Regions from separate parts of the Paenibacillus sp. tmac-D7 genome, predicted to be linked through region 2. Evidence: riboswitches for the same ligand, from Rfam matches in the RefSeq annotation. Region 2 holds a riboswitch; each other region holds the start of a gene.
What was found. Region 2 has a riboswitch for cyclic di-GMP ahead of FKP33_RS04935 (methyl-accepting chemotaxis protein). Riboswitches for the same ligand answer to the same signal wherever they lie in the genome.
Positions count from the first base shown of each region.

Region 1: another riboswitch for cyclic di-GMP. It lies ahead of FKP33_RS10050 (HD-GYP domain-containing protein); the one in region 2 lies ahead of FKP33_RS04935 (methyl-accepting chemotaxis protein).
Region 3: another riboswitch for cyclic di-GMP. It lies ahead of FKP33_RS25030 (PilZ domain-containing protein); the one in region 2 lies ahead of FKP33_RS04935 (methyl-accepting chemotaxis protein).

Region 1 covers NZ_VIDW01000011.1:20,395-30,770, reverse strand. Annotated here, with positions in the region: gene FKP33_RS27080 (hypothetical protein) at 1-39, shown strand, start outside; gene FKP33_RS10095 (stalk domain-containing protein) at 164-1,804, opposite strand; gene FKP33_RS10090 (autorepressor SdpR family transcription factor) at 2,054-2,335, shown strand; gene FKP33_RS10085 (SdpI family protein) at 2,328-2,963, shown strand; gene FKP33_RS10080 (Fur family transcriptional regulator) at 3,236-3,634, shown strand; gene FKP33_RS10075 (winged helix-turn-helix domain-containing protein) at 3,607-4,437, shown strand; gene FKP33_RS10070 (Fur family transcriptional regulator) at 4,760-5,209, shown strand; gene FKP33_RS10065 (Dps family protein) at 5,245-5,685, shown strand; gene FKP33_RS10060 (hypothetical protein) at 5,754-6,146, opposite strand; gene FKP33_RS10055 (AraC family transcriptional regulator) at 6,449-8,008, shown strand; cyclic di-GMP riboswitch class I at 8,209-8,291, shown strand; gene FKP33_RS10050 (HD-GYP domain-containing protein) at 8,437-9,411, shown strand; gene FKP33_RS10045 (response regulator) at 9,450-9,809, shown strand; gene FKP33_RS10040 (DsbA family oxidoreductase) at 9,918-10,376, opposite strand, start outside.
Region 2 covers NZ_VIDW01000004.1:200,652-211,027, forward strand. Annotated here, with positions in the region: gene FKP33_RS04910 (hypothetical protein) at 1-330, opposite strand, end outside; gene FKP33_RS04915 (DUF2569 family protein) at 583-1,065, opposite strand; gene FKP33_RS04920 (C40 family peptidase) at 1,272-1,781, shown strand; partial or broken gene FKP33_RS04925 (hypothetical protein) at 1,933-2,688, opposite strand; gene FKP33_RS04930 (YrzA family protein) at 2,861-3,067, shown strand; cyclic di-GMP riboswitch class I at 3,279-3,369, shown strand; gene FKP33_RS04935 (methyl-accepting chemotaxis protein) at 3,455-5,605, shown strand; gene yhfH (protein YhfH) at 5,815-5,997, opposite strand; gene FKP33_RS04945 (DRTGG domain-containing protein) at 6,200-7,528, opposite strand; gene aceB (malate synthase A) at 7,633-9,237, opposite strand; gene aceA (isocitrate lyase) at 9,269-10,376, opposite strand, start outside.
Region 3 covers NZ_VIDW01000066.1:207-10,582, forward strand. Annotated here, with positions in the region: partial or broken gene FKP33_RS25000 (L-threonylcarbamoyladenylate synthase) at 1-138, opposite strand, end outside; gene spoIIR (stage II sporulation protein R) at 178-1,002, opposite strand; gene prmC (peptide chain release factor N(5)-glutamine methyltransferase) at 1,127-2,077, opposite strand; gene prfA (peptide chain release factor 1) at 2,070-3,149, opposite strand; gene ychF (redox-regulated ATPase YchF) at 3,316-4,416, opposite strand; gene FKP33_RS25025 (peptidoglycan recognition protein family protein) at 4,553-5,269, opposite strand; gene FKP33_RS25030 (PilZ domain-containing protein) at 5,412-6,119, opposite strand; cyclic di-GMP riboswitch class I at 6,213-6,305, opposite strand; gene tadA (tRNA adenosine(34) deaminase TadA) at 6,652-7,119, shown strand; tRNA gene FKP33_RS25040 (tRNA-Pro) at 7,178-7,254, shown strand; partial or broken gene FKP33_RS25045 (amidase family protein) at 7,368-7,541, shown strand; gene FKP33_RS25050 (LiaI-LiaF-like domain-containing protein) at 7,627-8,289, opposite strand; gene FKP33_RS25055 (hypothetical protein) at 8,291-9,505, opposite strand; gene FKP33_RS25060 (anti-sigma factor) at 9,498-10,010, opposite strand; gene FKP33_RS25065 (RNA polymerase sigma factor) at 10,007-10,376, opposite strand, start outside.

The DNA.
Region 1 (10,376 bases), on a different contig from region 2:
GACGAAGAAGACGAGCTTGAGCTGAGTAACGTCTCCTAAGCTCGAGGAATAAGACCGAAGGTCCAAAGCGGCCGTCAAATAAGCCCACAAAGAAGACCCTCGCTGCAAGCGGATGGCGATCATCATCTGCTTTGCAGCGAGGGTCTTGTCTTGTTTGTTGTGGTTAGTACCGGATGCTGACGCTGTGCGTCTCCGGCACGTACTCGACTTTAGCTCCGAGCACCTCCGACAGCAGCCGGACCGGAATCATCGTATGATCGTTCATCAGCTTGGCGGCCGTCCCGGTTACGTACTCCCGGCCGTTGACGGCATACGCGCCGCGAGTCGTGTAGAAGGTGATCGTTCGGTCCTTCTTCGTATAGATGGCCGCCTTCTGCGCGTCATCCCACGTGACCGCGGCGCCAAGGGCGGAAGCCAGATCGCGTACCCACAAGTAGGCAGAGCCGTCGACCACGGCCGGGGCCACATGCATATCAAACGTCACGCCGTCGAGCACGTACTTGTCTCCGTTCAGCGCGAAGGAAACCGTGTGCGCCGCGTCGCCTTGAAGCTCTGCCAGCTTCTTGTAAGCCGCGGCATCCTGGTGAAGCTTCTCCTTGCCTACAGTTGGAACGGGCTCCGTCCGGAAATCCCACTTCCGCTCGAAGGTGCTGACCGTCCCATTGCGGCTGGCGGATAGTTTCACATAAGCCGTATAGGCGGAATCCGGCTGCAGAGGCTTAACCGGCGTCAGAATCACTTCCTGCTTCAGATGGTTGTCGTTCTTCGGCGAATTGCGCAGCAGCTCGACCGGTTGACCGGCGGCGTCCGTCAGTTTGGCATCCAACAGCGTTACTTCCTCCAGGTCGGCGCCGGTCAACCGGGCCAGAATCGGATATCCGACCGGATACGAAGCGGTAGCGGTATGCATGCGGATCGGATCCGGGACTTCATTGCCTTCGAACGCAACCGGGACGTATTTGTCCCCGGGAGCAGGCGTGACCTGCAGCTCCATCTGGTTCTCGTCTTGAAAGCCGAATTCCAGTACGACGATCGGACCGGCGACCGCAACTCCGACCTCCTTGACGGTTGCGTACAAGAACGGAATGCGGTGATACGGGGCGTCGAACAGTCCGTCGACGGATTCGACAGGCGTCCCGTAGTTATAGGATACGTCCTCGGCTACTCCCTCGTAATAACCGGCATAGACGGCGCGTTCGCCCGGCGTGCTGCCGGTATACCCGGGCACCGACTTGCTTTGGTCATGCAGGGACACTTTGTTCGGGTCGATCTGGTTGACGTGCAGGTATTCGGCGTGCATCTTGGCGGCCATCGTTAAATGGCGGTTGATTTGCAAGGGCGGCAAGCCGTACAAGGTCCGATAATCGTTGACGGCTTTCACCAATTCCAGCTGCTTGTCCGAGTAGTCGGACGGAGGCTCATCGATGGCGAGCGGGGAAACTGTAAATGTCCATTGCTGCTCGATCGGCTCGTATCCCGTGAAATTGACGGAAACTTTGACGGTATGCTCGCCGACGGATAAGTTGCCGGCCGGCGTATAGCGGTAGGACATGGATTTCGGGTCGAACGTTCCTTGTACCTCTTGACCGTCCAGCTTCAGCGAAATGTCATGCAGCATCGTGACTTCGGTGTCCGTTATGGCAAACCCGACGGTCGGCTTCTTCAGACCAACGGTTCCTTTCGGATAGGCGATGTAATAGAACGTTTCCGCCTTGACCTGGGCCGGGGCGGGAACGACTGCGAATAAAGCGAGGGCGATACCAAAGACGAGCAGCAGCTTCAATGAACGTAACATCGGTTTCATGTGAACCTCCTGTGTGACTGGCTTCATATGTTGTTATCTATTCGCTTTTCTACGCAAAAACCCCTTTTATCTCCTCATAAATTAGGAATAAAGTCGGGGGTTGCCGGGGGATTCGGAGTTGGGAAGAAGAGTAGGCATTTATTGCATTGACAAGGCTGGACGTCAAAAGGTATATTAAAAACAGCTAGATAGTTAGATATTTATCTAAATATTTAACTTTAAATTGCAAGAGAAGGTGTGCCGATGTCGATCAATCAAGCCTTTAAAGCGTTATCCGACCCGACTCGAAGGAAAATCCTCGACCTGCTGAAGGAAAAGGATTTGACGGCCGGCGAGATCGCCAATCAATTTCAGATGACGAAACCGAGCATCTCCCACCATCTGAGTTTATTGAAGCAAGCGGATCTGGTCCGGGACGAACGTGAAGGCCAGCATATTTACTACTCGCTGAACACGACGGTATTTCAAGATTTGTTGAAATGGGTGCTGCAATTCCAACAACTACCGGAAGGGAAGGATCATCATGAATAAACCATGGTTTATTTGGCTGCTTCTTGCGGCGTCTATTGTTGCCGGCATTGTTCTGTATCCGTCGAGGCCGGATCTCATGCCGATTCATTGGGGCGTTGACGGACAGCCGGACAACTATGCGCACAAGGCGGTTGCTTTGTTTCTCGTCCCTGGCATTTTGATCGTTGTCCACAGCTTGCTTACGTATTTGCCGAAATTGGATCCGAAGAAAGAAAACTACGGCAAATTCCAGTCTTCGGTGAATGTGATCCGGAATGTGATTATGATCGGGCTGCTGGTGCTGCATGCCTTTACAATTGCTTACGGATACGGATTCACCTTCAATATGAACTATGTTGCGCTGCCGTTTGCAGGAATTGTGTTCATCGTCCTGGGCAACTATATGCCGCGGTTCAAAACGAATTATTTCATGGGCGTCCGCACCCCCTGGACGCTTGCGAGCGAAGAGGTTTGGCGTAAAACCCACTATTTGAGCGGCAGAGTATTTGTGGCAGGCGGCGTACTTCTGCTGCTAAGCGTTTTCCTGCCAGACGCTGTGAAATTCGTTTTCTTCATCGGACTCATCGCTTTGACGACGATCGTCCCTTATCTCGGGTCCTATATGTATTACAGAAAGTCAAGAGGCTAGCAGATCTGCCGGCCTCGACCCGGGTTCATTGGCGGAAGGTGAAGCAGAGAAGCCCGCAAACCATCAGCGCCCGTCCGGCGGGTGCCCGCCAGTAAATGCGCGGCAGAAAGGCCATGCTCTCAAGTCGATCGGACTTGATGGGGCATGGCCTTTCTGCCGCTGCGATCAGCGTTCGGCGCCAGTGGCGGGGCACGCGCGGCCGGGTGTGTATTGACCTTATTCCACTATGGATTTATACTAAATCTAAATATAATCAGAGGGAATGAACGCTAATGACCAAGCTCAATTTAACGACGCAGCGTAAAGCGATCTATGACATATTGCAGCATAGCGACGATCACCCGACGGCGGCGGAGGTGATCGAACGGCTGCGTGACAAAGGCCATAACTTTGCTTACGGCACCGTATATAACTCCCTGCGCTATTTGTCCGATATGGGGTTGATTCGCGAGCTGAAGCTCGGGGAAGCGGCCAGCCGATATGACGCCCGGACCGACGATCATCATCATATCTTATGCAAGCGATGCGGCCGCGTCGATGAAGTGTTAGCCCAGACGCCTGCCGCCTGGGTTCAGGCGGTCGAGCAGGAAACGGCGTACTTGGTCGATCATTCGCACGTGGTGTTCGAAGGGGTGTGTCCGACATGCAGAAAATCGACAATTCATTCATGAAGCGGGCGTCGCTGGACATCGGGCATCCGGGGTTCAAATCACCGGGCCAAACGGCAGAAAAGATGGGGCGACCCGTCGAAACAGCCATTGGCGCTTATTGCAGCGAAACGCAGCGGGTTGCGGTCATCAGTCTGTTCCCCGAGAGGCTGCGCGGACTGGTTGGCGAACTGACGGCGCGGTGCCTGGATGTGCTCGTCTTTCACCGCTTCGATCCGGCCGTCATGGACGGACTGCCGCTCGAGCTGGTCGTCATTGACGCAGCCGCGGCTGCGGAAGCGGGCGAGCTGGCCGAGCTGCAGGCGGCCGTCGCCGATACGCGCAGCCGCGCGCGCTTCCTGTGGCTCGTGCAGGAGAATGCGCCGGCTGCGGATTTGGCCAATGCCGAAACGATCGTTTGGCCGATGCCGCTTTCCGATGCCGTACAGTGGGTGGAGGAGCTGCTGTCGGCGGCGCAAGCCGAAGCCGTGACGACGCCGGTTGCAACCGCTAATGGTAACAGCGCCGTCTACACGTTTAAGGATTTGACCCTCGATCCGAAGAAGATGACGCTTTCCCGCGGCGGCAAGCGCGTCGAAGTCACGAAAACAGAGTTCGAGCTGCTGCTTCTGCTGATGCAGGAGGGTGGAGCCGTTCTCACCCGCGAGGAAATTATGGATCGCGTCTGGGGCAGTCAATATTTCGGCGGCAGCAACGTCGTCGACGTGCATGTCAAAAGCTTGCGTAAAAAGCTCGGCGATCCCGCCGCGGCTCCGATCTATATTGTCACCGTACGCGGTGTCGGCTACCGGTTGGCGGACGAGTAATCGTCCGCTAACGCTTGTTAGCAGGATCTTCATCCTATCTTCATGAAAACATCATCTTTCCTTCATGAACGGACGGGTATTCGATGGTATTATCAATTTATAGATTTAGACTGAGTCTAAATATAAAAGGAGGTTGGAACCATGAACACGCAACAACCTGGACTAACTTCGAATCAAGGCTCGCCTGCTGCAGATCACTGTAATTTCTACCGGGCCGATTCGGGATAAAGTGTGCCATTGGCCGACGAACGGGGTATCGATATCGGAAAGCCGTATGACACCGGGAGGGTAACAGCAATTGCGAATGGAAAGGCGGGATACCATGAACGTGACGATCGAAGAAGCGGTCGAGCGCTTGAAAGCATCCGGTATCCGGATGACGGCGCAGCGTGAACTCATCTTGGATTACCTGTATGCCAGGTTGTCCCATCCTTCGGCCGAGGAATTATATGAAGCCATTTATGCCGATTATCCTAGGGTCGTCAGCATTACGACGATTTACAAAAATATGCGGGTGCTGCGCGATTTGGGCTTATTGAAGGAGTTTTATGTACGTCAAACCGGAATCGCCCGTTACGACACGAACGTGCTTCCGCATCATCATCTGTATTGTGTCCGATGCGGAAGGGTGACGGATTATACGGGGGCGCTGCCCCTGCCGTCCATCGAGGTGAGTCCGGGGTTTCAGGCGCACAGTATTTTCCTGGAAGTAACGGGTACCTGTAAGGCATGTGCCGTCCTGCAGCGGCCGGAGCGAGGCATTGCGATCTAAGAAGCCGATTTGAAAAATAAGAGGAGGAATTTTAAATGAGAAACCAACTGACGGATATGATCAACAAACAAATTGCCAACTGGACGGTGCTGTATGTAAAGCTGCACAACTATCATTGGTATGTGAAGGGTCCGCAATTTTTTACGCTGCATACGAAGTTCGAGGAACTGTACACAGAAGCTGGGCTGCACGTCGACGCACTGGCCGAGCGGTTACTCGCCTTAGGGGGCAAGCCGGTTGCAACGATGACGGGGAGTCTGGAAATCGCATCGGTCCGGGAAGCCGCCGGAGAGGAATCGGCCGAACAGATGGTGGAGGTGATCGTTAACGATTTCAGCCTGATTATCGGCGAATTGAAGCTGGGCATGGAATACGCCGAATCGATTCAGGACGAGACGACGGGCGATTTGCTGCTCGGTATTCACTCGGCGCTTGAGAAGCACGTTTGGATGTTAAATTCGTTCTTGGGCAAATAAGCTTTACTGTTTGACGGGGGCGAGCCCCGCAGCCAGCCGTAAGCGAAGCCGATTTCATCGTGCTCCGCTTACGGCTTCTTCATTTCGTACCAGGTCCGATAGGCTTCGATGTTGTCCGGGGAATCGTCGGAGGCGTCGGACGTTCGGAAATAGCGGGCGAAGTAGGCGGCTTCCGCCGTCTCCGCGTTGCCGTCGCTGTTCACCGTGAAGTGAACGTAGGACACTTCCAGCTCCCACTTCACGGAATGGGCGGCTTCGTTGACGTGCTCGACAGTGGCGAAAGCTTTCACCCGCTCAAGCATCGCTTCGAGCACAGCCGGGTCCGGCAACCCTGCCGTGTCGGCCCGGATGGTCAGGTTGGGGCGCGTGAATGTAACGTGAACGCGCTGCACCGATGGACTCAGCTGCCGCAGATCTTGGCGCAGCTCCTTCACGGCAGGGGTAGACACGGAGTGTGTCACGCTGCACCCTCCGAGCATCGCTGACCCTAGGATAAGGAACAAGGCGTATAGGGCCTTCCATCGCATCGGCATCGTCTCCTTGTTCGAGCGTAGGTATGATCAATCATAACACATAGGGAGCCGTAAGCGGGGCAGAAGCGTTCCTTGCCTGCCCGAGGCCGAGGGGCCAGGGATCGCTCCGAACTGTCGTGCCGATCGTGATCCATGTCTTCTGCCCCTCCAGGTAACATTTAGCAGCTTGTTGACAATGATTTTTATTATCACTACTATTTTCTATGTACGCGGAAGGATGTGAATGCAGAATGTTGTACGACAGCACCCAACTGCACCAGCTTTTGTTCGAATATATGAGCACGGAAGAGTTGAAAATCCCATGCCGTTCGCAAGCGGATGTCTCGACAGGGGACGAATACGCCTTCGGCTTCGTACAGCAGGATAAGATTCGCGTCACGCTGCGCGCTCGCGGTCAGCGGCTTTCGGGCAACGTGCTCGGCGGCGATTTGTTCCTCATTCCTCCGGGCAGCGCATGCACGTTCGATAACTTGTCGGCCAATCATACGGCCGCTCTGGTCGTCATCCGCTTCCAATGCGTGCCGAAGAAGCTCCACGTCTTACCGGCTTCACCGCTGCCGATATTCACGGAACGTCTGGAGCTGATCCGCCTCCGCATTCCTCAAGTTCGGAGCTGGATTCAAGATTTCATCGGAGACTCCGGCGACGACGCGGCTCATTATTATCAGCTGCAATCGCATCTGTACGGATTAGCCGCGGCCTACATGACGACAATTCAAAAGCCGAAACAGCCGGAGGCGGAGCTGCTGGATTACGTCGAGCAGACACGTCAGTATATGGTGGAGCGGTATAACAATCCTTTCGATATGGAGGAGATCGCGCGTTTGTCGGGGGTCGGATCGAGCCGGTTTTATCAGGCGTTCCGCCGCCATACAGGGCTGAGTCCGCACAAATACATGACGAAAATCAGGCTCGACATGTCCTTGTCGCTGCTCGCGGATTCCTCGCTGCCGATCCTTGATGTGGCGCATTCGGTCGGGTATCCGGACGAGTACTATTTCAGCCGGTTGTTCAAGAAGCATATGGGGATGTCTCCGACCGAATATGCGTTGTCGGCGAGAAGGAAGATCGCCTGTCTGGCGCCGATCTTCCTCGGAGATCTATCCGTGCTCGGCATTACTCCCCATCTCGTTCTGGAACGCGGGTGGTGGGAAGCTCCGGAGGAGGGACTGCGCAAGGTAGCGGTGGAGGCACCGGAGCTCATCTTCATCCCGCCGGTAACGGATGATGTGTATCGCGCCTTGTCCCGCATCGCTCCGGTCGTCATGCTCGACTGGAAGCGTTATTCCTGGAAAGAACGCCTGCTCGATATTAGCCGGGCGCTCGACATATCGACGGTAGCCGAGCGTTGGCTGTCCTATTTCGAAGTGAAGACGGAGAATGCGCGTTATCTGGTGCGCAAACGGCTCGGGGACGAGTCGGTGCTGCTTGTCAACGCTTCGGGTCTGGGGTTTCGCGTATTCGGCATGCAGATGCGGAAGATGAAAGATTTGTTCTACGACGATCTGCAGGTGACGCCACCGGCACTTGTCCGGAACATGAGCTTTCTCGATGTCGCTTCGGTGCAGGAGCTGTCCGAGCTTGACAGCGACCATGTGGTGTTCCTGGTCGATATTGCCGATTCGGAGGATCGCTGCGCGGAGCTGGAGCATCACTGGCGGAGCCTGAACCGGGACCGCCCGAAGAAAAACTGCTTCTTCATCCGCACCCGCCAACCGCTGATGAACAACGCCGCTGTGCACGAGAGCCTCGTCGACCAAATGGTAAGCCACTTGGTGCAGTATACCTGACCCGGCGATTGCCAGAAACGCAACATAATTCGTGGCTCCAGGCAGAAAAACCAAAAGTGCGAACGCATAAGTTTTATACGGCAGGACCGTCCGACGCTTCGGGCGGTTTTTTTGTTCGACAAAAAGTGATCATTATTTACAATATTAGTTCGTATGTGCTATGCTGAGCTAAGAGTTTATATGGAAATTAGTTCTAACAACCTATGTAAAGGCAAACTTATTGAAAGATAAGGACGCAAAGCCACAGGTCTAATGCGGAAGCTATGACGGCTGGGCTGCCATCGAGGCTAGATCGCGACAAACTACCTGATATTTGGCTGAGGTAGTTTCTTTTTTGAAGGTCGAGTAACGAGGAGCAGCGGTAAGGAACTTCAACGGCGGCGCATCGGACAAACCAATCGACTTTGATGAAAAGGGAAGTGAGCTTGATGAGATTTATCCCGATTACCGAATACAACGAACAAGCCATGATGCTGGCTCAGCCCGTATACGACAACAAGCGGCGCATGCTGCTTGCGGCCAACAACACCATTCATCCGAGGTATCTGGAGAAGCTGATCCAGGTCGGCATCAAGCAATTGATCATTGAGGACGCCGAGTCCAAGGGGATCACCTTGGAAGAAATGATGGACATGCCCACCTGGATGGATGTCATCGACAACGTGCAGGAGGCTTATGCCGCCGTCAAGGCGAAAAAAGCTTTTCCCATCCGAAATGTGCTGACAGGCGTCAGCCGTCTGATCAGAGAAGTTCAAAGCCGGCCGGTCGTCATCCCGGTGCCTTCGAGAACGCTTGCGGAAGAGCTGAAGCCTTACGCTCATGCCGTCAACGTGGCTTTGCTGGCGCTCCAGGTCGGCAAGGCGCTCGGTTACAACGACCTGATGCTTCGCGATTTGGCGGTAGGCTGTTTGCTTCACGATATCGGCAAAGTGACGGCGCAACAAGAGACGGGGCATCCCGAGGCCGGCTTCAACCTGATCCGCGGCATTCGCGAATTCAGTCTGCTGTCGGCGCATATTGCGTATCAACATCATGAAACCCTCGACGGCCATGGATACCCGCGCGGCATCTCCGGGGCAACCTTTCACGAGTATGCGCAAATTTGCGGCGTGTGCAATCTGTACGAGAACCTGATCTCGGTGCAGGATGCGGCTCCTCACGATGCGATGGAACGCATCATGGCTACGAGCAGCATCAACTATAACGCGGATGTGGTCAAGGCTTTCGTAAGAGCCGTTCCCTCGTACCCGCCAGGAACGAAAATTCGGATGCAAACCGGCGATAACGCGATCGTGACGAAAATCACCGATCATATGCAGCGGCCGGTCGTTCGCTACCTGACGACGGGACAAGAAGTTTCATTAGCCGACAACCCTACGCTCATGATTGCCGGCTGCTGTTGATCGGCAGTTCATTTTAATTTCGAAGGAGCAGACAACGGATGGCTAACATTATGATCGTGGATGACGCAGCTTTCATGCGCATGATGCTGAAGCAGATGATAACCGAGTTCGGGCACCAGGTGGTGGCCGAAGCGCAGAACGGCATAGAAGCCATTGCGGCTTATGAGAAGTTTCGCCCGGATCTGGTGACGATGGATATTACAATGCCCGATATGGACGGGATCGAAGCCGTTAAGAACATTAAGAGCATAGACGCTGGCGCCAAAATCATCATGTGCTCGGCAATGGGGCAGCAAGGGATGGTTCTGCAGGCCATTCAAGCAGGGGCGAGGGATTTTATCGTGAAGCCGTTTCAGAAAGATCGGGTAGGCGAAGCGATCTCCAAAATTTTGGGCTAGCGCATCGCCGGCCAGAACAAGGGATTTGATTTTCATAACGGAAAAAAGCAGCCTCCCTTCGGGAACGACGGCTGCTTTTTTGTTTTACGGCTGCGCCTGGCTAACGGCTTAGCCTTGTGCTTCGGAGACGATTTGCTCCATCACCTTGATCATTTGCTCAGCGGGATAAGCGCCGGAGAGCGCGTACTTGTTATCGAACACGAAGAAGGGAACGCCGGTAACGCCGATGCGAGCCGCTTCTTCCTGATCGGCGTTCACCCGCTCGGCGCCTTCGCCTTGCTCCAGGCGGCTGCGCAGCGTTTCGGCGGCATGTCCCTGGGCTGCGGCGATAGCCAGCAGCACCTCCAGCTGCGCGATATCCTGGCCATCCTCGAAGTAGGCCTTCATGATCCCGTCTACGAGCGCAGCTTGCCGATCCTCCGGCAGCAGCGCGACGAGCCGATGCGCCAGCAGCGTGCTGGGCATCCGGGTCACCCGATCGAAGCGGAAGGTGACGCCCACCGCCGCGCCCGCTTGCGTGACGCGCTCCGTCACCTGCGCTACCCCGGCGGGACCGCCCATCTTTTT
Region 2 (10,376 bases):
CCGATTCCCCGCCTTCGCATCGGGACCCCGATAATCATAGATGTGAATGCCTCCGGTTTCGTCTTGAATATGGACCGACCGCTTCCCGCCGCGGATTCGCACCTGATTCTTCACGACGACCCCTTGTACGGTGACGAGCTGACCGGGGAGGTCTTTTGCTTCCATTACGGATACGAGCGGCGCTTCCCCGGTAGACGTACGCAAGACTTCGTTCCGGAATGCCGCGGCAGGCCCGATGCTTCCCGCAATCGCTTCAAACGGGATAGCGGTCAAGCTCAGAAGGATCAGCAGCATGAGGTGAGCAGCGTATTTCTTAAGCCAATGTTTCAATGAGATCCGCCTCCTGAGAGTACTTCAGTCTATAGGTATAGGATAGAAGACGGATGTTAACCGCATACGTGAACTATGTAAACATTTTGTTAAATCAGGCGCTCCAGCAGAAGGCCCCCACAAAGGTGCAAAGTGCGCATCCGGCTCCGCCCCAGCGAATGCCCGAGGCGGCCGCGGCTGCAACGTTTACGACGAGTATACCCCATTTGCGGGAAAACGATTCTAACGGCTTGAATTCCGTTCATCAAACCGTTACTCGGTAAAAGTAGCTTTTACCCGTTTGGATATATGAAAATACATCATCCAGATCCACGATACGATTACCGTCAAGCCGGTATTCGCTGCCAGCTTCATCTCATCGATGCTTTCCTTTTGAACGGCGTACAAATACATAGCGATCATCAAGCTAGCCCCTATATTTACGAGATAATAAGCCTTCATTAAGTTTGGGAGCGTCCGGCTTCTCTTCCACCATTTCGCAATGAGGATCAGATATACAGGAATCGACAGCAGGCTTAACGTATAAGAAAAGTAATAAAGCGGCTTGCTGACCGCAGCATTCGAGTCACTCATAAACAAACTGACAAGCGTTGCCGCCAACGAATAAACAAGGCCTACAGCCGGCAGGCTCAGCCATCCTCTAATGCCGGCAAAGACTTGATTCGTATCCGTTAGCTGCGTTTGGGCCAAATTCCCCGGACTCCCTTCCTGCAAGTCATTTTGGCTTGAAACCATGCTTAGCTCCCCCTGCTATTGAGATTTATCGATGTCAAGAAATTTTTCATTAAACTTTTCTAATGAAATTTTAATAGTAGCGGCTCATCCCAGGCGCGAAGGGCTTCGCTCCGACCGCCGGTAATTCATGGAAGTTTAAGATATGGTATCGTTGTTCTTGCGGACAAGCCGTATCCAAACAACAACCTAAAGGGAGGAAATAAGAGATGAACAACACGAAGAAAAACCGTCTCGGTAAAACCTTGGTGGGAGTCAGCCTTAGCCTCTCCCTGTTTTTTTCGGGCAGCATGTTCTTGGCGCCTCAGTCGGCTCAAGCGGCCGTCGCAAGCAATGCTTCCGTAGCGGACAAAGTGATCTCAACGGGTAAACAATATCTCGGGACACGTTATCAATTCGGAGCTAAAGCCGGAAATACCAAAGCCTTTGACTGCTCCTCGTTCACGCAATATGTATTTAAACGAAACGGCATCAACATTCCCCGTTCGTCCAGGGACCAGGCTAAAGCTGGCACCTATGTTCCAAAAAGCAAGTTGAAGCCGGGCGATTTAATCTTCTCGGATACGAACAGAGACGGGGTTATTAATCACGTCAGCATTTATATGGGCGACGGAAAAATACTTCATACGTATAAAGTCGGCGTGGGAGTTACCATTTCCAATTTTAAAGGCAGCATTTGGGACAAGACTTACGTAACAGCACGTCGCGTGATTAAATAAGGGGAATACCTCTAGGCCATTATTTTATTATCTCATAGCTTGACTGCAAACATGCAGAGCTCACGAAGAGCTCTGCTCTTTTTTTATATTCATAGCCTCATCCCCAAGTATATACCTTCATCTATTCGCTGCCGGAACGCGGTTTCCCTGCTCACATCAGATACATCGCCACGATCGTCGTGACCGCCAAGCCGATCAGCACCGGCTTCAGATTGCGCCGCGCCAGCTCGAAGGGGCTCACGCCGCAAATCGCCGCCGCCGGAATGAGCGCCCACGGAATAAGGGTTCCGCCGCCCACCCAGACGGCCGCCACTTGCCCGAGCGCGGTCAAGGTGGCCGCAGCTGCGGCGCTTGCGCCTGCAAACAGCTGCGCGACCGAGCCAACGAGCGAGATGCCGGAGAACCCGGAGCCGTCCAGACCCGTAATCGCACCCGTAACGGCCAACGTGAGGGCACCAACCGCATCGTTTAACGGAACATTGTGAGCGAGCGCAACGCCAAGGTCGTTGACGATGCCGTACGAGCCTTGGGGAAGGCGGTTTGCCGAACAGTTCGGTGAACCATCATAATCAGACCGATCCCCCAGAACGCTAAGGCCGGCGTACGCAAAAATCGGGTCAGCGGCGCGACCATCATCTCGTTCACGCCGGTTTGGATCAACACCCTGCTCATCGCCACGATGATGGAAATAATGAAAATGGTGCCGATCAATTCCTTCGTGGCATAAATAAAGCTGTTAAAAATACCGGCTACGGAGACGCTTAAGGTTTCCGTAGCCAGCAGGCCGAGCGTCAAAATCCCGACCACGCAAATCATGGCCGTGTCGCGTCTCATAATTAAGAAGCGCCATGCTGAAAACGATAAACGCGAGGTACACGCCATGCAGAGGAACCAGTTGAATATCCACTCGAAACCACCCTCCCGCCTTGACTCGTGAAGCCCTACATCCTATGCAGGCGATGGGATAGGCGTTCGCGGAGGGAGGAGCCGATAACGGAAAGTACGTGCATCCGTCCCGGCATACTGTTAAGATGTGATCATAAGAGCAGCATACTACCCGAGATCGAGGAGGATTTACCGTGGAGTTCCGTTTGGAAAGAATCGAAAACAAGGTGGAGTTTTTTCAAGCGTACGACTTGAAATCGCTGGAGCGTCAAATCGACCAGCAAATCGAAAACAACAAAGCGCTCATGTTGGACGTATTTGCCGTTCAGCACCACACCGTATTTGATCCCAATGCGGGCAAGTTGTCGTACAGCGCCGTCGTTCATTTTAAGGCGAAGTAAAGCGGCAGGATGCGTCCCAAGCGGCCAGGCTGCGCAAATCCGGACCTGCACCGGAGGCGAAAGCCGGCCGCCGCTCTCCGACTCTAGTGCGATAGCATTAAGACGAAAAACCCTTCCATTCTACATTATGGAACAACTTTCTACAAATCTTTACAATTCTATTACATAATAGTATGATAAGCTCATATAAACGACTGGATCTAGGAAATAAGACACGAAAAGGCACACTGTACGAAAGTGCAGGCCGCAAAGCTACAGGGGCTTCACGAAACGGGAGTTTCGTATGCCAGCCAGCTTCCGAACGCTCGGCTCTGGTACCTGGCGCGGAGACCGGTGATGGCTGGTCTCTTTTTTATGTATTCAATCAACAATCAGGAGGGCATTAGCATGGTAAAGGGCAATCGAACTCAGCGCAGTCAGAAGTTCCTCATTATTTTCACCCCCGGCATCGGGCTTATGAACCGCTTCAAATATGCCAGTAAGTTTTTATTAATCGGACTGCTTGTGCTCGTACCGCTCAGCATCTTCTTGTATTTGCAATTGTCCGCGTCCGCCAAAGAAATCGCTCTCACCGAGCAAAAGCAGGTCGGTCTGGAGTACGTGAGCCGGTTAAACGACTTTCTGATCGCGGTCGATGTTCACCGCGCATTGATTGTCGGTTCCATTCACGGCGATAAAGATTTGAAGTCCCAATTAGCCGCCAATGAGGAAGCCCTGAATCAAATCGTGGCCGGGCTGAACGAATTGGATGGCCGGTTAGGCGAGAGCTTGAATTCGACGGAACAATGGAAAGCTCTTCAATCGAAATGGTCGGAACTGAAAGGAAGGGGCGTCAGCCTCACGGGTCAAGATGCATTGGACCAATACGGTGCCATCTTGACGGATACCCGGGCGATCATCACGAAAATCGGCAATGCGTCGCATCTCGTGCTCGATTCCCAGCTGGACAGCTATTATTTAATGGACTCGACAGTCCGCCAATTTCCCACTCTGATGGATCGCGTCGGACGAGCACGTGCTCTGGCCGTTCATTACGCGGGGTCAAAGACGCCGATTTTCACCACGGAAGAACGAACCCTGACATCGCTGCTGGACCAAATCCGCACGTCGATGGATACCGTTAAAGGCAACCTTGAATCGCTCCGAACGGAGAACGAGATGCTGAGCTTCGAACTTCTCGATGCTTGGCAGGAGCATAACCAGCTCGTACTCCAACTGAATCGCTGGATAAACAATCAGATCATCATACCTAAACAAGTAGATCAGACTCCCAAAGCGGTATTCGATGACCTGTCCAATCTCATCAAGCAAACTCAAACTCATTACGACACCGAGCTGAAGGCTTACGAGCATCTGCTGCAGACGAGGCTGACTGGCTTGCATCAGAAGAACACGCTGTTCGTCTTGTTGGGTCTGCTCATCCCGCTCGCTTTGCTCTACATTTTTATCAGCTTTTATTTGTCAGTCAAACGAGCCGTCTCCGCGTTGGAGCAAACGGCCACGGAAGTGACAAACGGTAATCTCACCTCGCGGGTACAGCTTCAAACCCGGGACGAGCTTGCCATTGTGGGCAACTCGTTCAATCAGATGACCGAGGCGTTCCGCAACGCCATTCAGACGAGCATTACCGTATCGGAACGGGTGGCGGTCTCCGCCCAGTCGCTGACGCAAAGCGCTTCCCAGTCGACCGAGACCAGCAATCGGATCACGGATGCCATTCAGGAAGTTGCCCAGGGTGCGAATACACAGCTGAAGGGCGCGGAAGAAACGTCCACAGCCATGGAAGAAATGGCTCAGGGCGTACAGCGGATCGCCGAGACGTCCTCCAGTGTCTCCGAAGCCGCAACGCAAACGTCCCAGCTTGCGCAGAAAGGGAACGACGCTGTCCGCAAGGCTGTCAAGCAGATGGAAAATATTTACAAGCACGTCGACACTTCCGCCAAGGTCATTGAGGAGCTGGGCGCACGATCGCAAGAAATCGGCAGCATCAGCAGCTTGATTACGGACGTCGCCATCCAAACGAATTTGCTGGCGCTTAACGCCTCTATTGAAGCCGCTAGAGCCGGCGAACACGGGGCCGGGTTTATGGTGGTCGCTTCCGAGGTGAAGAAGCTGGCAGAACAAACGAAGACGGCCGCCGCTCAAATTAGCGAGCTGATTCAACACATTCAAGGGCAAACGAAGGATGCGTCCGTACATATGAACGAAGGCGTACTTGAAACGAAACGAGGTCAAGAGGTCATCAAGCAAACCGGTGACGCGTTCGAACAGATCATGAGCGCGGTCGAGCATGTGGCCCATCAAATTCAAGAAGTATCGGCGGCCGCGGAGCAAATGTCGGCCGGTACGCAGCAGGTGACCGCCTCCATGGGCGAAATCGTCAGCATTTCCCGCGTATCCGCCGACAATGCGCTGCAGGTGTCCTCATCGTCGCAGGAGCAGCTTGCGACCATGCAGGAAATTCATGCATCCGCCGAGGCGCTGCATGCTTCGGCGCAGGAGCTTCAGCAGGTAATTCGAAGGTATACGGTCGTATAAACCGCCATCATGGCTTTAGCCGGGCTTTTTCAAGAGTCGATCTCTTGGAAAGTCCGGCTTTTTCTATACCGCATGACCCAAGCTGTCGATTTCGTTTGCGTTTGGGGGATCCCAAAAACAACAAAGAAGATCGCACCCGCACGAACCGTATTGGCTTCATGGGTTGCGATCTTCTGTTGTTTGGACGGCTGCGATGGCTGCACCCTCCCTCATTCGTAAACAACGGTGTGAAACGGTTTGTTTGTATTGACCGGGGATAACGGATAAAAGTTCGACTCATTGCATTGAAAGCAAACGTTCGTGTGACAATCTGCAAGCTGCTCCACCGATTGTCCGCACTTCTCACAGCATTTGGGCTCGAGCGTCTCTAGAAACCGGGTTGATTTCATCATCATAAAACCCTCCACTATCATATAATATTTTGATCTGATGTGTTTTATTATATAACAGTATTCGAAACAGTTCAAGACTTTTATTCATTATTATATAACATTCGTGAAAGGTGTATGCGTCTTAACCAAAGAAGCACCGGCCGATTGCGCCTTCGCGCATCGCCAGTGCTTCCTTATCGATGAAACTCCAGGGACGGCGGCCTTACAAAATGCGCGCCGTTACCATCGTTCTCGCCACTCGAATCCCATTGCTTCTTATTTCCAGATCCATTTTGCAAAATCTGCGGCTTAGCTCAACGATCGTCGGTATGATTTCGATCACATCGTCAATTTGCAAAGGCACCAGAAAATAACTGGAGGAGCTGTCGATGATCAAATCCCCCTTCTTCTGCTCCTGTACCGTTCGGTAAGCGGCCCTGATGATGACGGTCGACAAGACGCCTTCCGAGACCAGGCCCTCAAAATTCGTCATCTGCGGGGTTACCGTCCCCTTGAAGAACAGCTTGCCGTCCTTGTCGCGCAATTCTTCAAATCCGGACCAAATTTGTACCTCATACGTTTCCGCATTTTGCGGCTGCTTCTGCATGTATTGCATCGCTTTCATGACATCTTTACGGCTGATGACGCCGATCATGCGCCGCTCTGCATCAATAACCGGCAGCAGCTCAATGCCTTCCCACACCATCGTATGACCGGCGGAAGCGACGGACGTTCGCGCGCTGATGACAAGCGGATGGAGCGTCATTAAATTGCCGATCGTTTCGGAAGGCTTGGCCCCCAGGATATCTTTCGTCGTCACCATGCCCACCGGTCTCATCTCTTCATCCACGACCGGATAACGGGTATGGGTCGTTTCCACGACCAGCTCCTGCATCTCTTCCACCGTATTGGTCGGCCGCAAGGAATAGACCGGGGAATCCTTGCGGATGATGTCCTCGACGACCATAATTTGCTTCTTGATCAACCGGTCCTCGATCGCCCGGTTAATCATCGTCGCCACGGTGAACGTATCGAAAGTCGTACCGATGATCGGCAGTTCCAGATCGTCGGCAAGCTTCTTGACCTCCGGAGTCGTATCGAATCCGCCCGTAATCAATACCCCCGCGCCTTGACCGAGCGCGCACATATGGGCTTGTACACGATTGCCGACGATCAGCAGGTTGCCGGCTTCAATATATTTAAGCATCGCTTCGAGCTGCATGGCGCCGATGACGAACTTGTTCAAAGACTTCTGGATGCCCGCCGCTCCGCCCAGCACGACCCCTTCCACCACATTGACGATTTCTTCGAACGTCAGCTTATCGATGTGGGGCTCCTCTTTCTTCTCTACGCGGATCGTGCCGATCCGGCGTTTCGTACTGACCAATCCGCTGTTCTCCGCCTCCTTGATAGCCCGATAAGCGGTTCCTTCGCTGACATCCAGTTCTTGAGCGATTTTCCGTACGGACAGCTTCGTGCCCACACTCAACGACTCGATGTATTTCGTAATTTGCTCATGCTTCGTATTGAGCTCCGAATGGCCCAGGTTCATGTTCCGCACCCCACCGAACTGTACTATAATATTTAGACAATTATAGTATACTTGGCGCAAAAAGAACAGCATCCCCAAAAGGATGCTGTTCGGATGCTGTTCTGTTAATCTAAATACCGGTAGCCTTGCAGCGTCAAAAAATCTTCAAACTCCGGCGAGACGGTCATCTGCGTGAATAGCGCGGAGGCCACGTCGAATTTCCGGGTGCGGAGCGTATCTTCGCCCAGCTCGGCTTCGATACGCGCCAGCTCTTCGTATTGAATTTGGCGGAACAGATCTGCCGTCAGCTTGCGGCCGTCCTCCAGCACCCCTTTCGGATGATGAATCCACTGCCACAGCTGGGCTCTGGATATTTCGGCCGTCGCCACGTCTTCCATCAGATTGTGGATGGGAACGGCTCCATATCCGCGCAGCCATGCTTCCAAATACAGCAGGCCAACGCTCACGTTCGTACGAACGCCCTTCTCCGTAATCGGGCCTAAAGGCACCTCAAGCAGATCCTTCGCGGCGATCCGGATATCCGTCAGTTGGCGGTCCACTTGATTCTCCGACGGCATATGCTCGTCGAACACCTCTTGGGCGACCGGAACGAGCCCCGGATGCGCAACCCATGTTCCGTCGTGGCCGTTCCTGACTTCCCGCAATTTGTCCGCGCGCACTTTATGCATCGCCTCTTCGTTTGCCTGCGGATCGTTCTTCACCGGAATTTGCGCAGCCATGCCGCCGATGCAGTGCGCCCCCCGTTTATGGCAGGTCTGGATGGCCAACAGCGAATAGGATCGCATGAAAGGCGTCTCCATCGTAACAAGACCGCGGTCGGGCAAAATGACGTCGGGCTGTTTGCGCAGTTTTTTGATGTAACTGAAAATATAATCCCACCGGCCGCAATTCAAGCCTGCGCTGTGCTCCCGCAATTCATACAAAATCTCGTCCATCTCGAAAGCCGCTAAAATCGTCTCGATCAGCACCGTAGCCTTGATCGTGCCCTGAGGGATGCCGAGCGCATCCTGGGCATGGACGAATACGTCGTTCCACAGCCGGGCTTCCCGATGGCTCTCCATTTTCGGCAAATAAAAGTAAGGTCCGCTGCCCTTTTGCAGCAAAGCTCTCGCATTATGAAAGAAGAAAAGTCCGAAATCGAGCAATGCAGCGGAAATGGGCTTGCCGTCCACTTGAATATGCTTCTCTTCGAGATGCCATCCGCGGGGGCGCACCTTGAGAGTCGCCGCTTTGTCGTTCAACCGGTATTCTTTTCCGTCCGGATTTCTATACCGGATCGTACCGTTAACCGCATCCCGCAAGTTGACCTGACCGTCCATCGAGTTGTCCCATGTCGGCGAATTGGCATCCTCAAAATCGGCCATATACACATAAGCTCCGGAGTTAAACGCATTGATGACCATCTTCCGGTCACCGGCCGGGCCCGTTATTTCGACGCGTCGATCCTGTAAATCCGCAGGGACCGGAGCAATGCTCCAGTCGCCTTCCCGAACCGATGCCGTCTCCGGCAAAAAGTCGGGTCGTTCTCCGGCATCGATACGAGCCTGCCGGACGTCGCGCTCGCGCAGAAGTTCTTGCCGCCTCCCGCCGAACTTGCGTTCCAATTCGGCCACGAACTCAAGCGCTTCCGCCGAAAGGATATGTTCCCGTTCAGGGCTGGAAACCTCGCCCGTTATTTGTATGCCTGTCGGCAGCGTCTTACCGGCCATCCGATTCCTCTCCTTCTTGGGTCGACTGTCCTCAATGGGTAAACTGCTCTTGCTCGGTCGAGCCTTCAAGCGCTGTGGTAGACGAGGTACCGCCCGTAATCACTTGCGACACCTCGTCGAAGTAACCCGTTCCTACTTCGCGCTGGTGACGGGTCGCTTCATACCCGCGAGCCTCGCTGGAAAATTCGGCTTGCTGAAACTCGGAGTATGCAGCCATTCCGCGATCCTTATAGTCGTACGCCAGCTCAAACATGCTGTGATTCAGGGCGTGGAAGCCGGCCAGCGTTACGAACTGGAACTTATAGCCCATTTTCCCTAACTCACGTTGGAACCTGGCCGTCGTGGCATCATCGAGCTTCTTCTTCCAGTTGAAGGACGGGGAGCAGTTGTAAGCGAGTAATTTGCCTGGAAATTTCGCATGAATCGCCTCGGCAAACCGGCGCGCTTCCTCCAGATTCGGCTCGGACGTCTCGCACCAGATCATGTCGGCGTAAGGCGCATAGGCAAGGCCGCGGGAAATGGCTTGGTCCAAGCCGTCGTTTACATAGTAGAAGCCTTCCGGCGAACGCTCGCCTGTCAGGAAAGGACGATCGTTCTCATCGATATCGCTTGTCAACAGGCGAGCGGCATTCGCATCCGTTCTGGCGATCAATACCGTTTCTACGCCCAGGACGTCGGCTGCCAGCCGTGCGGCGATCAGGTTTCGAACGGCCTGCTGCGTCGGCAGCAGCACTTTACCGCCCAAGTGGCCGCATTTCTTCTCCGAGGATAACTGATCCTCGAAATGAACGGCCGACGCCCCCGCTTCGATCATTCCCTTCATCAGCTCGAACACGTTGAGCGGTCCGCCGAAGCCGGCCTCAGCGTCCGCCACGATCGGCAGAAAGAAGTCGATGCTGCTTTGGCCTTCGGAATGTTGAATCTGGTCGGCCCGCTGCAGCGCTTGATTGATGCGCTTCACGACTTGCGGAACGCTGTTAGCCGGATACAAGCTTTGATCTGGGTACATGTGACCGGACAAATTCGCATCGGCAGCTACCTGCCAACCGCTCAAATAAACCGCCTTAAGTCCGGCTTTCGCTTGCTGCACGGCTTGGTTGCCCGTGAGCGCACCGAGAGCAGGAACGAAATCTTCCGAG
Region 3 (10,376 bases), on a different contig from region 2:
GCGCGCATCCGCACCGAGCCCGTAGACCGTTTCCGTCGGGAACGCCACCGTTCGTCCGGTCCGCAGCCAGGACGCCGCTTCCTGCAGCGCCTGCGCGGCCGGCTGCGCCGCATCCGTCTTCCATATCTTCGTCTCCATCATCGAATTCCATCCTCCCGATGTAACCTGCACCCCGTATTAAGCAAACAGCGACGCGACTTTCTTCATCATATCCCAGAGGAAAAATCGGACTTCCGGCTTAGCGCTTTCTGCGGTTTCCGCGGTTTCCGCGGTTTCCGCGGTTTCCGTCGCTTGCTGAGCCGCGTCCGCGTTCTGCTTTGCAGCAGCATCCGTTTCGGAAGCTTTCGCCGCTTCTTTCCCTGCGCTTTTCCCTTTTTCCGCACCGGCGGCTTCGGACCTGCTCGCGCTCATCTTGTCCTTCTGTTCCGGTTCGTCGTCAAACGCTGCCGCATGGGCTTTATTTTGTTTCTTGACGACCATCTCCGAATCGACGAAGCAAAGCGGCGGGAACAGCACGCACCACCAATTTTGCCCGGCGGCGGCGCCGATCGATATGCGCAGCGCCTCGTAATCGCCGGCCGGATATACTTGATTGCCGTACATTTTCGTCGGGAACGGGACGAGCCCAAGCTCCACCTGATACGTATAGTCAAAGCCGTTCTGCTGCAGCGTCTCACCGACTACCGCTTCCAGCTCCGGCAAGTGCTTGCGAATGGTTTCGCGCGCCGCCTCCAGGCCGTCGGGTTGTTGAACCCAGCCGGACATCTCCGCAATAACGGCGTCACGGACCTCGCGTTTGATCCATTGGTCGGCAGGCGCATCGGAATTGGCCAGGATGCGCAGGCGGATCGACTCCGCCGGGATGACGCTTGCGCCCGCTTCATCAGCTTTAGACGCCGTGAAGAGCATCGCATTCGCGCGGCTCGACTCCCAGCACATCAGAAGCATCAACAAAGCGAACCCCACATACGCATACCGTTTCCACGCAAACCGTTTGACCATTTCGATCGCCGCCTCTCTCATACTCCAAGCCTGAACCGCTAGCAACTTCGAATCTATCGAATCTAGTTTCTAGTGTTTCCGGCTTTAAGAGAGTCTAAACGTGGCGATCCGTTATATTTTATCGTTACTTCCGATACGCGATGACGTGCCGTTCAATACCGGCCAAGTCGGGAACGACATACAAGTCGTCCCAATCGCCGGCCTGTTCGAGCAGCCCCCGGACCGCTTGCGCTTGCCCGAAGCCGACTTCAAAGCCGACCAGCCGCGGCAAGGCAACGAGCTCGGCCAGCTGGGCCGTCATCCGCCTGTACAGCACGAGACCGTCCTCCCCGCCGTACAGCGCGGTTCGAGGTTCGTACAGCCTGACTTCCGGCTGCAGACCCGGTTCGTCCGCTTCCGGAATGTACGGCGGATTGGACACGAGAATGTCGATCCGTTCACGGCGCTCGATCCACGGACGCAATAGATCTCCTTCGGCGAACGTAACTCTTTCGCCGACGCCGAGACGAAGCGCATTGCTCCGGGCAACGGCAAGCGCCTCCGCCGACAGATCGGATGCCAGCACACGCCAGTCGGCGCAAGTTGCGGCTAAAGTCAAGGCAATGGCTCCGCTTCCCGTCCCGATATCGCATACGGTCGGTCGGTGGCGGACGGCCTCTCGCTCCTCTGCCCCGTCTGCATGCCTCAACAAGCCTGTCCCGCTATCCACGGCCTCCGCACTCCAAAGCAACCGTCCGAGACGCAGCACCTCCTCGACGAGCAGTTCCGTCTCCGGTCGCGGAATGAGCACCGCAGGCGTTACTTCGAAAGCATGCCCATAAAACTCCTGCTCCCCGATTATATATTGCACCGGTTCGCCGGCCGCTTTCCGCTCCAGAAGCGCCTTCCAATTTCCTAATTGTTCCACGGGGAACTTTTCTCCCCATCGGAGCAGCATACCGCTGCGGCTTTCCCCGAGCACATGCTCAAGCAGACGTTCAGCGTTCGCTTCCGGATCCCGCACCCCGTGCCGCCGCAAAAAAGAAGAAGCCTCCGAGTAGGCTTCACGTATCGTCAAACGCCGTTCCTCAAGCACCGGCGTACTCTCCTTTTTCCATCTGATCCGTTTGCGCCGCAATCGTAAGCGCCGAAACGATCTCTTCCATATCGCCGTTCAATACGGCGTCCAGCCGGTGCAGCGTCAAGCCGATCCGATGATCGGTCACGCGGCTTTGCGGGAAGTTGTACGTGCGAATCCGCTCCGAACGGTCGCCGGTGCCGACCTTGCTTTTCCGCTCCGCGCCGTACTTCTCCATCTCTTCCTGCTGCATCTTGTCATAGATACGGGCGCGCAGCACTTGCAGCGCCTTCTCTTTGTTCGAGTTTTGCGACTTGCCGTCCTGGCAGGTCGCTACGATGCCCGTAGGGATATGCGTGACGCGAACGGCCGACTTCGTCGTATTGACGGATTGTCCGCCCGCTCCGCTCGAACAGAACGTATCGACGCGAATGTCGTTATCGTGAATCTCGATGTCGAAATCTTCCATCTCCGGCATCACTGCAACCGTCGACGTCGACGTATGAATGCGTCCACCGGACTCTGTTGCCGGTATGCGCTGTACCCGGTGTGCGCCGCTCTCGAACTTCAGTTTGCTGTAAGCGCCCTTCCCGTTCACGAGGAAAATAATCTCTTTGAACCCGCCGAGATCGTTCATGTTCACATCCAGCACTTCCGTCCGCCAGCCTTGCGCGTCCGCGAATTTGGTATACATCCGATACAAATCGGCTGCGAACAAAGCCGCTTCATCGCCGCCGGCCGCGCCGCGGATTTCTACGATTACGTTCTTATCGTCGTTCGGATCCTTCGGCATCATCAACACTTTGATCCGCTCTTCCAGCTCGTCCTTGCGCGCGGACAGCTCTTCCAGCTCCATCTTGACGAGCTCTTTCATCTCGTCGTCGAGCTTCTCGTTCTGCATCGCCCGCGCCGCCTCATATTGTTCCATAACGCTCTTATACTCTGTATAAGCTTCATACGTCTCTTGCAGATCCGACTGCTCCTTGGAATACTCGCGAAGCTTCTTGGAATCCGACGCGACATCCGGGTCGCACAACAACTCGCTTAACTTATCGTAACGGTCAGCCAAAGCTTGTAACCGATCCAGCATTCGTCATCCATCCTTTCTTTCCGTAACCCGTTTTTCCTTACTAAGCGACCATCCTGTCCTTCAACACCCATTGCTCCGAGCAGGCGTCTTCTTCATGCCGACCACCGCTGATCTTCCCGCTTCCTCGCGCCAAGGCTGCAGGCACTTGGACCGTCTCTTAGCCTAGCTAAACGTTGAAACGGAAGTGCATGACGTCGCCGTCTTGAACGACATATTCTTTGCCCTCGAGGCGCAGCAAACCTTTTTCCTTTGCAGCATTCATCGAGCCCGAACCAATCAGATCATCGTAACCGACAACCTCAGCGCGGATAAAGCCGCGTTCGAAATCGGTATGGATTACGCCTGCCGCCTGCGGCGCTTTCATTCCTTTGCGGATCGTCCATGCGCGAACTTCCTGTACCCCTGCCGTAAAATATGTGTACAGCCCGAGCAGCCTGTAAGCGGCACGGATCAACCGGTTCAACCCGGATTCGGCAAGGCCCAGCTCCTCCAGAAACATCTGCTTGTCCTCGCCTTCCAGCTCAGCGATCTCCGATTCCACCTTCGCGCTGATCGGAACCACTTCCGCGCCTTCGAGCGCCGCGTATTCGCGCACTTTCTGCACATACGGATTGCCGTCCGTGTCCGCAACCTCCGCCTCACTGACATTCGCCGCATACAACACCGGCTTCATCGTCAGCAGGTGCAGGTCGCGGATCAGCAAGCGCTCCTCATCACTCAGCTCGACGCTGCGCGCCGGTTTATCGTTGTAGAGCGCCTCCTTAATGCGTTCGAGACACTCGACTTCCTGCGCATATTTTTTGTCGCCGCCCTTCATGTTCTTCCGGGAGCGATCGATTCTTTTGTCCACCGAATCCACGTCCGCCAAAATCAGTTCCAGGTTGATCGTCTCGATATCGCTGATCGGGTCGACCGTTCCGGAAACGTGCGTAATGTTCTCGTCTTGGAAACAGCGTACGACATGCACGATGGCGTCCACCTCGCGGATGTGGGCAAGGAACTTATTGCCGAGTCCCTCGCCTTGGCTTGCGCCCTTGACCAATCCGGCAATATCGACGAATTCGAACGCCGTAGGCACGATGCGATTCGGCACGACGATTTCCGCCAAGCGGGTCAAGCGCTCATCCGGCACCTCCACTACGCCGACATTCGGATCGATCGTGCAGAACGGATAGTTAGCCGACTCCGCACCGGCCTGTGTAATGGCGTTAAACAACGTAGATTTACCGACATTCGGCAAACCGACGATTCCACAAGAAAGACTCATATATAAACAGCTCCTTATGCTCTGAACGGAATTTCAAATCCTGACATTATATTATATCCCAAAAGTAGGCCCCGTGTCATCTCCCTATGGGAAAAACCCTCCTTCCATTCGGAAAGAGGGCATGGTGACGGGCGCGTTACTGCGGCGGCTGCCCCGAAATACGGCGAAGCTCATTGGCCAGCCTGTGGAACTCCGCCTTGGCCGCCTGATCTTCCGCTGTGAAATAGGAGGCTGATAGAAAGCCGATGATCTTGTTCGCATCCTCCGCGCTAATTCGTGTCTGCGGTTCCGGCGCGGGTTCCGTCACAAGGCTGGCCCGGTACTCGTTCACAACGTCCTGAACGAAGCTCTGGAACGTCTTGCCGAGCAGCCGCAGCGGCTCCTGCGGATCGCTTCTCCTTGCCGGATCCAGCATATAGTGCCCGACGATATCGGTAGCCGGGTTTAGTCCGTACCGGTAACAAGCATACGCAAGCACCCATACGTACCGCTTGTAAGATTCCGTCAAGCTGATCCTGCCTCCGTAACAAAGCTCCACCGCGCCCGCCGCGTCGTTGGCGTCGTCGCCGTAACGCGCGTTATCGGTCGTTACGTTGTACACGACGTGATAGGCAATCTCAGCCGGTCCGGTCAGGAACGGTATGCACTCGATGATCTGTTTATCGTCCACAAACAGATGCGCGGAAGATGACATTTCATTGCGGGTATTTTCAAAATAAGACACATTCGCTGCGGCCGTTGACCCCGGATTTCCCGTATCGTGGGCCACCATAAACCGGCAGCGGGCTAACGCCGTCTTCGGACGCCGCTGGCTCGGCCCCGTCAAATAGCGTGGAATGATCTCATATTTCATAACAAAAGCCACCGTGCTCACCACCCTGCGGACATTTCGGAAGGTCTCGGGCGCTGGGGGCCCCAGCCGATCCGACGAGAATCCTTGCCTTACGATCAGCATATGCGAGCGCCCTGCAAGAAGTCCGTGGCATTGCCGGCCTCTATTTGAATATACGTTTGTTAAAATCGTCCCGTTTCGAACTGAAATGGTTTTCCACTTGCTTTTTCAACACAAACGCCCGCAGCGCATTGGCTTTGTCCGTTGGCATGTCGATGTAACGCGCTCCGTAATAGATTACGGTTTCTCCCGGATCCAACCGTATGATCTCGACTTGGCACGGCATCTCGAAGCCCAGGTCCAGCCGAACGTCGGCCATAGCATGCTTGCTTAACTCAATATCGCTCGGCAAAATAAACCCGAGCCCGCTGATGCTAATATTTCGAACCTCCAGCGCGACATGCTCCTTCAACAATTGGATCTCCGCATTCGGTTCGCGGATCGAGAGCAGGTGTCCGTCATGTTTGACGTCGACCCGCGGGTTCTCCCGCTTCTCGGCGAACCGGTTCCGATTCTGAGGGGGGTTGATAACCATCAGCGCTCCTTGATCTTTAGCCACGACCGTCGATTGAAACGTATAGATTCCGCCGGGTGAATAGACCGTTAATTTAACCGTATCCCCAAGCTCGAACGCCTTGTATTCCGAAATCTCAACTTCAAGAATATCTCCCTCGGCATAAGTCAAAATGCCGGTCGAAACGAAATCCCGCTTCTCCACCGCCACCCGGCTGTTCAGCAGAATTCCGCTTGGGCTTCTATACGTTTCGTGGGTAAACTCGTAGGATATTTTTTCACTCGTAACGGACTTCATCACCTTCGTTACCACCTTTCGCTCTCATGTCTTCGGTAAAAAATAAGCTGCATCTCAACATGCGAGACTACAGTCTGTTCACCGGTGCGCCCAATCGGCGGCCAGGCTGTCGTCATCCACAATAAAGAAGACCTTAGACCCTAAGCTTTGCGTCCTTGCCTTTCGACAAGTTTGTCAAAAAAACGAATGATAACGACTATTTAACTAAACTTCACATCACCGAACTTGGGTACATATGCCCACATCTTGATCTCATTATAGGTGTTTCCTAAATTCCCTTCAAGAAAATTCACACTTTTCACAAAAAATTAACAGCGCTTTTCCGTAAAAAAATTATTCACATGTTAACCGTTCTGTGGATAACTTATATATCCACACCCGGACTTGCCCTACAAGCGCGATTTACCTACAATGGGGATAAGAAATTAATCCTATTTATCCACATACTTATCCACAGTATGTGAGTAAGAATGCTTGTTCGTTTTTCTTACCCGCAATCGACGAATGACTAATGATGAATGAGGTGTAACGATTGATAGCCATAGAAGAACACGAGTATTTTATGCGGGCGGCAATCGAAGAAGCGCGGAAAGCCGAAGCGAGCCGCGAAGTGCCGATCGGAGCGGTCATTGTTCGCGGCAGCGACATTATCGGCCGCGGTCATAACGTCCGGGAAACGGCCAAAGATCCGCTTGCCCACGCCGAACTGATCGCGATTAAACAAGCGAGCGAACAGCTGGACGCCTGGCGGTTGCTGGAATGCCGGCTTTATGTGACCCTTGAGCCGTGTCCGATGTGCGCCGGAGCGATCGTCCAGGCGCGAATTCCGCAAGTGATTTACGCATCCCCGGACCCGAAGGCCGGCTGCGCGGGGACGCTGATGAACCTGCTGCAGGAAGATAGATTTAACCATCGCGTCGACGTGATTCAAGGCGTTCTGCAGGAAGAATGCAGTTCCATGCTCACCCAATTTTTCCGCAGATTAAGGGGGAAGACGTAACCTAATTCCCTTTACAACGCCTATTTACCCATGCTAAAATATAATCGTTTCAGAAGTTCGAGACGTGGCTCAGCTTGGTAGAGCGCTTGGTTCGGGACCAAGAGGTCGCAGGTTCAAATCCTGTCGTCTCGACCATCCTATATGAACTACGAATTGCGGCGTAAACCGCAATTTTTTTATGCCCAAATTCCGATATCCCTCTCTTCTCCCGTTGTTTTCCCTCTCTCTCCCCTTCAGTCTATTTTGTTAGCCCGTTCTCCGGCTTCCCGGCTATCACTGTACCGGCCGGTTATACGACGGATGGCTTGGGGGTCGGCATCGAATTTTTGGGCCGTGCCTTCGATGAAGCAACCTTGATTAAACTGGCCTACGCTTATGAACAGGGCACCCATCACCGGAAGCCTCCCGTTCTGGTTCCTTAAGGCCAGGGTCCTAAACAATATCCCCTTCGTGCCGCTCTATTTCATACATAGCGGCCCGAAGGGGATTATTCGATATTTTCGACTCTTAGCCAGGGTTCGATTCGTTATGCGGGCCCTGCACTTCAACCTGCACGTCCTGCGGTAGCACTAACGTAACAGACATCTCCGGGTAGACCGAATTCAGGCCGCGGTAGACCGGAGGACGCTTCACCTGCACATACATCGTGTCGCCAACCGTTCGCACCGTGTAGAATTGCTCCTTGTCGACCGTCGGACGGTCTCCTTCCTGTACGCGGGTTCGGTAAGTGCCGAACAGGTGCATGGAACGCTCCGCCGTTTTGTCGATGCGAACCGGTTCGCCGGATGTTTGCACGACCAGCTTTTGGATGGCCGGATTTACCGGTTCCTGCAGTTCGGGCAAATCCGCCGTGACCTCGACTTCGCCTACGAGTTTGCGTACTTCATCCGTCACCCCGAGACCGGTCAGCATCGTAAACATGAAACAGCCGGCGAACAACACCCCGACGAACAGGACGCTCATCCAATCATACCGGATGACCTCGCTCTCTTTCTTGGCGATGAACACATACGCGAGGATCTCCAGGCCAAGCAGCACAAGGACAATCGGCCACCAGCGGATGAAGCTGGTGAATGCGCCAAGTCCCTGCCATTGCGATAAGAACAGGAGGACTCCGAAGCCGATCAGCGTGAGCCCCATCGACAACGTGCCTACGCGCCATTTTCTCAATCTACTCCCCCCGCTTCCCTTTCTTGCCGCCCCATAATAGGCGTATCCCCCCGCCAATCAGCAGTACCGAAACGATAAAGGTTTGAAAATAGGTATGGTACCAGTTCAACACCCGCGACCGTACTTCTCTCGGCAGCCAAAGATCAAGCATATTCAACAGCACCTGATCCAGCAAATAATACAAACCCAGACCAAGCAATCCGATTCCGATCCAACGCTGCCGGTGGACGAGCCAATCCACGATGGGTGCATCCGTCAACGGCTCCCTGCCGGATTTCGAGATCTGCTGCAGCGCGTCGAAGAAGCTGTAAAACCATAGAATCGGAATCAAGAACAAAAATAACGACAACCGGAGCGCATCCATAAAATAAACGCTGAACAGAAAAGCCGCCATCAGCTGCAATCCCCGTTTTTGCAGGCCAAGGTACATATGTCCCGCTCCCGGAAACATGGACAGCAGCATCGCAATCGTTTTGTTTTTCTTGCCCGATTCGCGGCCGTCCTGAAAATCCTCGAATATCGTCCGATCAACCAGCGTCTCGCCCCGCTGCTTCCGGTGTAACTGCTGGACGCAGTCGAATAACCCATAGAGCCAAATAATCGGCAGCCCGCCCAGCAGGACCAGGAAATCATCCTGATTCGTCACCGCGGTTAAAAAAACCGTTACAACCCCCAGACCGAAGAACAACGCCAGGAACGCGAGACCGCGCTGCATCAGCCCGAGCTGGAAGTGTCCGAGTCCCGGAAGGAAGGATAGAAGTATCGTAAAGTGACGATCGCTTACGCTGCCGGACGGATATTGCGGCGGCACGCTGCCATATCGCGGTGGTTCCCCTTCCGAAGGCCGCTCCCGCTCCATGTGTCGCGGCATAGCTTCAGGCCCATACGGCCGCTCAGAAGCTTGCTCAGGGCCATAGGAACGGCTGCCGGCATGATTAGGGGATCCCCATTCGGCATGAGCCGGGTAGGGCGGTCCTGCAGCAATCGTACGCACAATATCGAAGAGGCTGCCGAACCAAATCAGAAAGGCAATGATCAGCGTGGCGACTGCCACTTCTTCTATATTTTCCGATAGCAGGAATAAAGTCATGACCAACGATCCCAAGAAGGCCCCACCGAATAGAACGCCTTTCAATGCGCGGCCCATGTACAAGTGACCTAGACCCGGAATCAGAGACAACATGAATGCTACGGTAGGGTTTTTATGTCTATTCATCACGTTTCCCTCTCTCTTCTTGTTTCGGTTGAATGGCATCGAGCATCCCGATCGTTTTGTCCATCAGCTGGTCGCTGAATGAACGGTACGTTACGGAATCCGCCTCCGCATGCGATTTCGGATCCAGCGCATTCACCTGCTGGGTGAAAATTTGAAACACCCCCGAGCCCATCAATAAGAGCGTAACCGCCGCGGCCACCGCATAATGGAAGATCGGGTGCCGCGTCCATGCTCGCCGGTATGCGCTATGATGCAAATGAGCGTCGTGTCCATGTGAACGATCCGCCTGCTGCTCAAGATGCTCGTCCCACCGCAGCATCGTTATTTCCGTCAAGGTGTGCATATCCGGCTGCGGCAGACGCTCGGCGGCCTTGTCCAGGCAGGTCATATAAAGCTCCAAACAGTGGTCGCATGCCTTCATATGATCCTCGCAGCGGTCCCGCTCATCGGCTGACAGCTCATCGTTGATATAGAGCAGCCATGCTTCCTCCGAAATGTGGATCATCCCCGATCCTCCTCCTTCCATGCTTTGCGCAAATATTGTTTGGCCCGGTACAGCTTCGATTCTACGGTTTTTAACGCAATCTGCTGTTCCTGTGCAATTTGTTGATACGATTTTTCCTCAATATAAAAGGCGTACACGACGTCCCGGTAATGCTCCGGCAGCTGGTCCACATAATTGCGCACCCTCTCCCGCTTCTCCCGTTCGAGCAACGTATCTTCGACGGTATTCGGGCCCACTCTGGCCGCAACCGGCTCAAGCTCCTCCCAATCGGAGGTTAGCTGCTCCTTCTTGCGTTCCTTCGATCGCTTATAATCGATCGCCTTATTGACCGCTATGCGTGTAATCCATGATTTAAATCCTTGATGC